Linked DNA regions of Flocculibacter collagenilyticus. The protein of the gene in region 2 interacts with the protein of the main gene of each other region in a pairwise test. Links are inferred from orthologs where the notes say so. Each region holds a gene or a part of one and is shown on either strand. Other genes may lie near its edges.

Region 1 (3,075 bases), 2.6 Mb from region 2 along the record:
CAAATACTGAAATAATACGCCAGCTCATTCCTGCTAAAAACAATGCGAAAATGCCTGAGCTTGCTATCAGTAGTGATGTTCCTAAATCTGGTTGCTTAGATATGAGTAAGGTAGGAATTAAAACAATCACAAACCCAATAATAACGTTCTTAAGAGAAGGGGGTAAGTTATGCTGACTAATATGCCATGCTACGGCCATGGGAACAGCTAATTTCATTATCTCAGAAGGTTGAAACATCATAAAACCAAGGTCAAGCCAACGCTTTGCACCTTTTCCAACATGGCCAAAAGCCAGCACGGCAACTAGCAGGAGCACTCCAACGATAAATAAAGGTAAAGCCCAGCGTTGATAAACCATGGGAGGTATTTGCGCTAATACAAACATCACTACAAAAGCGACACCTAAGCGAACGCCTTGTCGAATTATTAAGGCCTGATCTTGTCCTCCTGCACTGTAAAGTACCGCCACGCCAACAAGCATGAGAGCAATTAAACACGCAAGTAATGGACCGTCTAAATGAAGGCGGGTCCATAATGAAATAGGGCGATGTTCAGAAGCGTTAGTCTGTATCATTGTTTACTCATGCGATCAGTAAAGTAATAATCCATTATTTGTCTGGCAATAGGTGCCGCATTGGTACCACCATGCCCCGCGTTCTCTAAAGTAACGGCAATAACTATTTGTGGGTCATCATAAGGTGCATAGCCAATATACATTGCATTGTCACGATGACGTTCAGCGATCGCTTCCTCTTTATACTCTTCGTCTTGAGAAATACTGATAACTTGACCTGTGCCGGTTTTACCTGCCGAATCATAAACTGCGCCTTTAAATGCTCCTGCCGCACTGCCTCTAAGTACCGTATTGTGCATAGCAGTTAATATAGGATCCCAATTTTTATTGTCGTTTAATACCACAGGCGGTTTTTCTTCAATAGCTCGTTCAACAAATTGGTCATTTTCAGTGAAGCCATTAACTAATCGAGGTACGTAAAACAGCCCTTTATTAACAAGTACGGTTGTTGCCGTCGCTATTTGTAAAGGCGTTGCTGTCCAATACCCTTGTCCTATACCTATATTTACTGTATCGCCTGCCCACCATGGTTGATTATAGCGTGCCCGTTTCCAGCCAACGGAAGGCAAAATTGCTGTATTTTCTTCGTGGATGTCGATACCAGTTTCTTCACCAAAACCAAACTTAGCCATAAAGGTACTGATACGATCTATACCTAATTTAACAGCCAAACTATAGAAGTAAATATCACATGACTTTTCAATGGCGGTAAAAATATCAACCCAGCCATGGCCGTATGGAGTGTGATCGCGATATTTATGATCTAAGTTTTTCAGTTGAAAGAAACCCGGATCCCAAATACGGGTTTTAACCGTCACTTCGTTTTCATCCAAGCCCAACAGTGCAAGTTGGGGCTTTATTGTTGAGGCGGGTGGATATCTTCCTTGGGTAGTTCGGTTAATTAACGGGCGATCTTTAGAGTTGATGATTTTTTTATATTCTTTGCCACTTATACCGTGAACAAATAAGTTGGGGTCGTAGCTAGGATTGCTATACAAGGCTAACACGTCACCATTTCTTGGATCGATTGCCACTACAGCACCTCGTGTATCTTTCAAGGCTTTTTGTGCGGTTTTTTGTAATCCAATATCAATCCCTAGGTGTATGTCTTTACCCGGAATTGGCGGAACTTGTTTGAGGGTGCGCAATATGCGTCCTCTATTATTAATTTCAACTTCTTGAAATCCTACTGTGCCATGTAGTTCATTTTCATAATACTTTTCTAAGCCTAACTTTCCTATATCACGAGTGGCAGCATAGTTAGCTGTTTTTTCTTCTTCTTCTAATTTGGTTAAATCTTTTTTATTTATTTTTGAAACATAGCCAAGCACGTGAGTCAGTGTTTCTTTATGTGGATAGTAACGGGTTAAACGAGCTTCTATCGACACGCCGGGGAATAGGTGCTGATTGACGGAGAACTGAGCAACTTGTGTTTCAGTTAATTGACCAATAATGGGAATGCTTTTAAAGCGCCGTTTATATTTCGCTGCTTTTAAAAAGCGTGTTTTTTGTTCGTCAGAAATCTCAATAATGGTTGAGAGCGCTTGTAAGGTATCTTCTAAATTACCTACTTTCTCTGGAATGATTTCCAAAGAAAATACGGGTTTGTTTTCGGCAAGCAGCACACCATTTCTATCGTAAATCAGCCCTCGGTTTGGCGCAACGGGTACTACTTTAATACGGTTTTCATTAGAGCGGGTTTTGTAGCTTTCGTGGCTAGTGACTTGTAACTGATACAGGTTACTAATTAGTAGTAACATTATGCACACCACACCCAGAAAGGTGATAAAGGTTCGACGAGTAAATAAATTCGCTTCTGCTGAATGGTCCTTAATCGTAACGCGTTGGCGGATCATTGACTAAATTGATTACTCTCTGTGGTATGGATGATTATTATTAATGCTCCATGCTCGATATAAACTTTCAGCAACAACCACTCTTACAAGGGGGTGGGGCAAGGTTAGAGGCGATAAAGACCATTTCTGCTCACTTGCAGCAATGCATTCAGGCGCTAAGCCTTCCGGCCCGCCTATTAATAAGCTTACATCTCTGCCGTCTAACTGCCAGCGTTCTAGCTGTGACGCTAATTGTTCAGTTTTCCAAGGATTACCTTTAACTTCCAATGTTACTATGCGGTTTCCTTTCGGGATAGCCGCTAATGTACGCTCGCCTTCTTGCTGTAAAATACGTTTAATATCAGCATTTTTACCGCGTTTACCTGCGGTTACTTCAACTAATTCTAGCGCAAAGTCTTTGGGAAAGCGTCGCTCATACTCTAAGTAACCCTGAGTTATCCAGCTTGGCATTTTTGTGCCAACGGCAACTAACTGAATTTTCATCTAGCTCCAAAGCTTTTCTAACTGATAAAAATCGCGCGAGTCATCTTGCATAACATGTACAATAACATTACCAAGATCAACCAATACCCACTCGCCAGCTTCTTTACCTTCAACACCTAGCGGCGGAATATCATTGTTTTTTGCTTCAATAGCAACGTTTTC
Region 2 (6,277 bases):
TTAATGGTCTTTAGGGGACAAGTTTTATTCAAATTAGGACATATATTAATCCTGCTTGATGGTGCATACTTAGTTATATAAAGCGAAGAAACATGCAGCTTGAAGTAGAGTAAGAGTGTAATTAATTCAGTGAATCCAATACTAATTGACAAAAAATCTAAGCAAAACAGTGCGTTTCAACAAACTACACTGGTGAGTTGGCTGTTATTAATTATCCGTGGCTTAGAGCAGGAACAGGTTGATGTTAGCTCGTTATTGGCCGAAATTGACTTAGATTATGATCAGTTAATTAATACAGCAACAGATCGAATTGGTGTAGTGAAGCTGCAATCGTTATGTTGCCGAGCCATGGCGGTAGCAAAAGATGATCAATTTATCTTCAATATGGTGAAACTATTTAAGCCTCAGCATATTCAAGGGCTGGGGTTTGCGCTGTATGCAAGCCACACCATGGCTGACTTTTTATCATGCTTAGTAAAATACCACCCGTTAATGACCGACTCTTTAGCTGTAACACTCCAAGAAGAGCAACATCACTGCGCAGTATGTTTTCATCCGCAAAATGCGTTTAGCCAGTATGTACCCGAGTTTGATATTGCATTAATTGTGCTTCACAAAATGATTAGTGATGTTAGCTTAGGAGAAGTGACGCCTTATAAAATTGAGCTTATTAGAAGTGTGCCGGCTAATACACAGCGGTATGCGAGATATTTTAACGGGCGCATTGAATATGGCAGACCAGTATTGAAATATTGGTTATGCAATGAGGCGTTATCGAAGCCGCTATTGTTTGGTTGTTCTAAACTCGCCAAAACTAACGAGCAAGTTGCCCAACAGGCAATGGAAAAAATGTATGCGCCCAATTTTGTTAATCGGGTGCTGTACGAGTTTCAGGGCTTTGAAGTGGCGTGTGATATTAATCAAGCAACGATTGCCGCAGAATTATGTTTGTCTGAACGTACATTACGTCGAAAGCTGCAAGAGCAGGGTTGGACATTCCGTGGTTTATTAGATCAGTATAAGCAGCAAAAATCGTTAGAATATTTAAAACGCGATAATTTAACGCTCAACGACATTGCATTTCGACTAGGCTTTTCGGACCAAAGTAATTTTAGTCGCGCCTTTTTACGTTGGTTTAGTTGTACACCGACTGATTATATAAAGCGGCGTCAACATAATGTTCACTCAAAAAATAATAAAAATACTGAGGACTAATAATGAAACACTATATAAAAATACTCTGCTTAGGAGTAGCGGTGATGGCTTCAGATGTAGCGGCGCAAAATAAAGCATGCCAAACACCTGAATATCAAGCGTTTGATTTTTGGCTAGGTAAGTGGAGCGTGAGTAATACTCTGCAAAGTAACAAGTCTTTACCTCCCGCGAGTAACAATATAAGTAAAATTTTAAATGGCTGTGTCATTTTAGAAGAATACAGCACCGCTCAGGGCTATAAAGGCAAAAGTTTAAATATTTATGACTTACAAACGAAGCAATGGCACCAAACATGGACTGATAATACGGGATTGTTATTACAGCTTAGCGGCAATGCGACAAATAAAAAAATGGAATTAACCGGAAAAGGAGTGGCTGCCGATGGCGCGGTGCTGCACCATAAAATTACATGGACAGCAAACCAAGATGGGACGGTTCGTCAAGTTTGGGCACAGCGTAAGTTGCCAAAAAACTTAAATCAACAACCTGCACGCAACGATGAGCTTCAAGGAGAAGCAAGCCTGCCGTCAGAAACTTCATCTAACGATTTGCCTGCATGGCAGGTGGTATTTGATGGGGTCTACCAAAAAGCAGCGAGCTAGTAAAATAGCTCCTGCTCTTCTTCTACTTTTGCTTCATCATCTAAATCGAATACGATAGGGGCCCTATCGTCGGTTACATATTGAGTCGGTTCAGTGCCCTGCATAAAAAACTCAAATCGTGATGTGTAGTCATTTTTAGTTGCTAATAAGCCCGTTTTTAAGTCGACGCGTACACTCATAATACCTTTCGGAATATCTATCGTTCTTTCTGGTAAATCAGCAAGTGCGGTTTTCATATATTCAATCCATGCTGGCAGTGCTGCGGTAGCACCTGCCTCACCGCCAACGATTTGATCATCTATAACGTGTTTAAAGTTACTCGTGCGGCCAAGACTACGATTAGGGTCGTCATATCCTGTCCATACTGTTGTAACCAAGCCTGGAGTAAAGCCTGAAAACCAAGTATCTTTTGCGTCATTTGTTGTGCCGGTTTTACCAGAAATGTCTTTACGTTTAAGGGCTTGCGCACGCCAACCGGTACCCATCCAAGCTGTTTTGTATTTCCAGCTCCCACCACCCCAAATTGTACTTTCCATCGCTTGTGCAATTAAAAATGCATTCTCGGCACTAATAATTCGCGGTGCGAGAGGAAATTGCGAGTCGTCAAGCTCTTCGTAAGTTTCACACTCAGGACAAACCGTTAGGGGTTTTGCTTGGTAAACGGGTTGATTAAAACTATCTTCAATTCTTTCAATTAAATATGGCTCAATTAAAAAACCACCATTGGCAAAGGTTGCAATACCAGTGGCTAATTCAAGTGGTGTTAATGCTGCTGAACCCAGCGCGAGAGACTCATTAAAAGGGAGATCGTCTGGTGCAAAGCCAAACTTGATTAAGTGATCAGTGACTTGGTTTAATCCTGTACCACGTAACAGCCTAACGGCTACCACGTTTTTTGACTGTGCGAGTGCACGGCGCACTCGAGTTGGGCCATCGTAAACAGGTGGAGAGTTTTTTGGTCGCCATGCCACGCCTTGGCGTTTGTCCCACTTATTAATAGGTGCATCGTTAATGACAGAGGCAAGGGTATAGCCATTATCGAGTGCGGCCGAATACAAAAATGGTTTTATATTCGAACCGACCTGACGTTTCGCTTGTGTGGCTCGATTATATTCGCTTAAATAAAAGTTATAACCTCCAACGATGGCTTCTATCGCACCATTTTGCGGTGATAGTGATACCAAAGCGCTACTTGGTTTAGGTAATTGACTTAACTGTAACCGACCTTCTGAGTTAGGTTTTACATAAATAAGTGCGCCAGGCTCAATAATATCTGAAGTGCGTGTTGGCGCTTCGCCCTGTGTTGAGTCGTTAATATAAGGGCGTGCCCAAGCCATGCCTTGCCAATCTAAAACATCATAGCTTCCATCTTTAAGTTGAATGTAAGCAGTTTTCTCAGTAATTGAAGTAACCACTGCTGGTTGCAAATCACCATAAGACTTTTTGTATTTTAAGGCATTGGCAATGGCATCTGCATCCCAGGCCATCGAGTCGTCACGGCGAGGTTCTAATGCTGCATTGGCGACTTGCTCTTCAGGAGTGCTAATTTGAAGACTACCGGTATTTGAGTCAGGTGCTACAGTCATAATAGGCTCTTGCCATAAATATTTTTCTACTCCACGGTAGCCATGACGAATATCATAGTCATGTAAATTATTTATAATTGCCTGTTGAGCTGCGATCTGATTTTTAGCAATGATGGTGGTGTAAACTTGGTAGCCACCGGTATATGCTTCTTCAGCGCCAAAACGGTCTACCATTTCACGGCGCACCATTTCAGCAACGTAAGGCGCTGGTGCGGTAATTTGAGCACCGTGACGCTTCGCTGTAATCGGAGCTTCTTTCGTAGCTTGATAAGTTTGTTTAGTGATAAATCCCATTTCAAGCATGCGGCCAAGCACTACTGCTCTGCGATTTTTTGCACGCTCTGGGCGGCTAATCGGATTCAGGGTCGACGGTGCTTTTGGTAATCCGGCGATGATGGCCATTTGTGCTAACGTTAATTCAGAAACATCTTTGCCATAATAAACTTGTGCAGCAGCACCCACACCAAATGAGCGGTGACCTAGCGGAATTTTATTTAGATAAAGGGTTAAAATCTCGTCTTTGGTTAGAATTTGTTCTATATGCAATGAAATGAAGATTTCTTTTAATTTTCGGATGTAACTGCGAGCTCGTGTTAGGTCAAAATAGTTACGCGCGACTTGCATAGTAATGGTACTACCACCACCTTTATTTTGACCAATAACTTCACCGAAAACTGCGCGCATCAAGCCAACAATATCAATGCCTGGATGTTCATAAAATCTACTATCTTCGGTAGCTAGGAAGGCGTTAATAAGTTGTTGAGGAATGTCATCAAGTGCAAGAGGGATGCGTCTTTTTTCGCCAAATTGAGAAATAAGTTGGCCATCTTTGCTATAAACCTTCATGGGCGTTTGCAAACGTACCTCTTTTAAAACCTCAACGCTAGGTAGTTCATTTTTAACATAAAAATACATCCCAAGAAGCCCAAAGCTACCTAGTAAAATGCAAATTAAACCGAATATGATGAATTTTTTTAACAAAGTCACAGAAACAACCTAAATTTTAGCTGCCATTTATTTCAAAGCACTGATAGTATATCCTGATTAGTTCACGAATAAATCTTTTATTTGATGAAATAAAAATAACCTGTAAACGATAAAAATTATAAGTAATAACAGCAGATATTATGTTAACTAGCTTTTGGCAAAAACAAATTCCTCTGATGCTTGGAATCGACATAGGTTCGCATTCTGTTAAAGCCGTATTATTGAGTCATCAACATAATCACTATAAGGTTGAGGCTTTTGCTATTGAAAGCATGTCAAAAGGCGCAATGGCAGAGAGGGAAATTCAAGATATTGAAGCAGTAGGCAGAGTCATTGCCAAAATCCGCAAAAAAATATCAAAAAATATTAAACACGCTGCAACCGCAGTGTCAGGCTCTACCGTTATCACTAAAGTCATTTTCATGGATGTAACACTTTCTGATGAAGAACTGGAAAGCCAAATTCTTATCGAAGCGGACAGCCTAATTCCTTACCCATTGAATGAAGTTAGCCTAGATTTCGAAAAACTTGAAGTCAACGAGGCAGATCCTAGCAAAGTAAATGTTTTACTCAGTGCTGCACGTACTGAAAGTGTTGAAGCGCGTATTAGTGCTATTGATATTGGCGGCTTTGACAGTAAAGTTGTTGATGTAGAAAGCTATGCGTTAAGCCGTGCGGCGCAGCTATGTTTTAGTCAGCTACCAGACGATGCAAGTGAAAAAGTGGTGGCGACGGTTGATATTGGCGCAACCATGAGCTTGTTGAGCATTATTGAAAATGGTGAAACCGTTTATACCCGCGATCAGGTTTTTGGTGGTGAACAATACACACGTTCAATCGTCTCTTATTACAATAAAACGTTCGAAGAAGCTGAAAAAGCAAAACTCAGTAACGACCTTCCACCCAATTATACCTTTGAAGTGTTGGCACCGTTTCAAACTATTCTGCTTCAACAAATCCGTCGCGCTATTCAAATGTATCTTACAACTAGTGGCAAAGAAAATGTTGATTACATCATTATCAGTGGTGGTACTGCATTAATTAACGGTATTGATAAGCTGATTGTTGATGAGTTAGGTATTCATACAGTGTTAGCAAAACCGTTTGCAGAGCTAGAGTTTTCACCGTTAGTTGATAAAGACGCAATCGAACAAGTAGCGCCTCAACTAATGGTTGCCACAGGATTAGCATTAAGGAGTTTTTCCCCATGGCACATATAAACCTCCTGCCTTGGCGAGAGGCAGCACGAAAAGAGAAGCAGAAGCAATATTTAAGTATTCTATCTGTTATAGCGGGAACTGTTTTTGTCATTATATTCTTCATTAGTCTTTACTATGGAGCATTATTATCTGGTCAAGAAAAGCGTAATGCCTTCATTAACAAAGAAATTGCAGTACTTGATCAAAAAATTGTAGAAATTAGAAAGCTTAACGATCGTAAACGAGACTTACAGCAACGCATGACGTTGATTGAGCAATTACAAGGCAGTCGAAACTTAGGTACGCAAGTACTTGATGAAGTAGCGAGCGTTGTTCCTGCTGGTATTTATCTTACTAAGCTAGAGAAAAAAGGCCAGCATCTGTTAATTGTTGGTAAGAGTGAGTCGAATAACCGACTGGCTAACATGATGCGTAAGATAGAAGAGTCTAGTTTACTTGCTGAGCCTGTATTACGTTCGATTGTAGCTGGCCAAGCACAACCAGCATTGCTGAGTGACTTTGAGATGCAGTTAAAAGTAACAGGTTACGAACAAATTCAAGGTGATGCTGATGAATCTTAATGTTGATTTTTCTGATATTGATTTAAGCGAACTGGATTTAGAAAATATTGGTTCGTGGCCGCCAGTGATAAAAGTTATCTTTGGTATTATCGTTGCGGTAGGTGTGG

Evidence for each region.
Region 1: the proteins of HUU81_RS01550 (region 2) and mrdA interact in binary tests that used the Escherichia coli proteins (3 or more experiments, as listed by UniProt). The link is inferred for Flocculibacter collagenilyticus from one-to-one orthologs.

The regions. Positions count from the first base shown.
Region 1 is NZ_CP059888.1:2,937,877-2,940,951, reverse strand. What follows is about bases 1-2,871. They hold mrdA (penicillin-binding protein 2), read right to left. Parts: upstream 2,431-2,871; coding sequence 571-2,430; downstream 1-570. Other genes in these bases: rlmH (23S rRNA (pseudouridine(1915)-N(3))-methyltransferase RlmH), read right to left, coding at 2,443-2,871; rodA (rod shape-determining protein RodA), read right to left, coding at 1-574. Outside these bases: more of rlmH, read right to left, coding at 2,872-2,913; rsfS (ribosome silencing factor), read right to left, coding at 2,914-3,075. UniProt on the Escherichia coli protein: Catalyzes cross-linking of the peptidoglycan cell wall. Responsible for the determination of the rod shape of the cell. Is probably required for lateral peptidoglycan synthesis and maintenance of the correct diameter during lateral and centripetal growth.
Region 2 is NZ_CP059888.1:334,877-341,153, forward strand. What follows is about bases 1,603-4,743. They hold HUU81_RS01550 (penicillin-binding protein 1A), read right to left. Parts: upstream 4,391-4,743; coding sequence 1,814-4,390; downstream 1,603-1,813. Other genes in these bases: HUU81_RS01545 (hypothetical protein), read left to right, coding at 1,603-1,817; HUU81_RS01555 (pilus assembly protein PilM), read left to right, coding at 4,531-4,743. Also shown: HUU81_RS01540 (AraC family transcriptional regulator), read left to right, coding at 130-1,215; more of HUU81_RS01545, read left to right, coding at 1,218-1,602; more of HUU81_RS01555, read left to right, coding at 4,744-5,610; HUU81_RS01560 (PilN domain-containing protein), read left to right, coding at 5,598-6,170; HUU81_RS01565 (type IV pilus inner membrane component PilO), read left to right, coding at 6,160-6,277. UniProt on the Escherichia coli protein: Cell wall formation. Synthesis of cross-linked peptidoglycan from the lipid intermediates.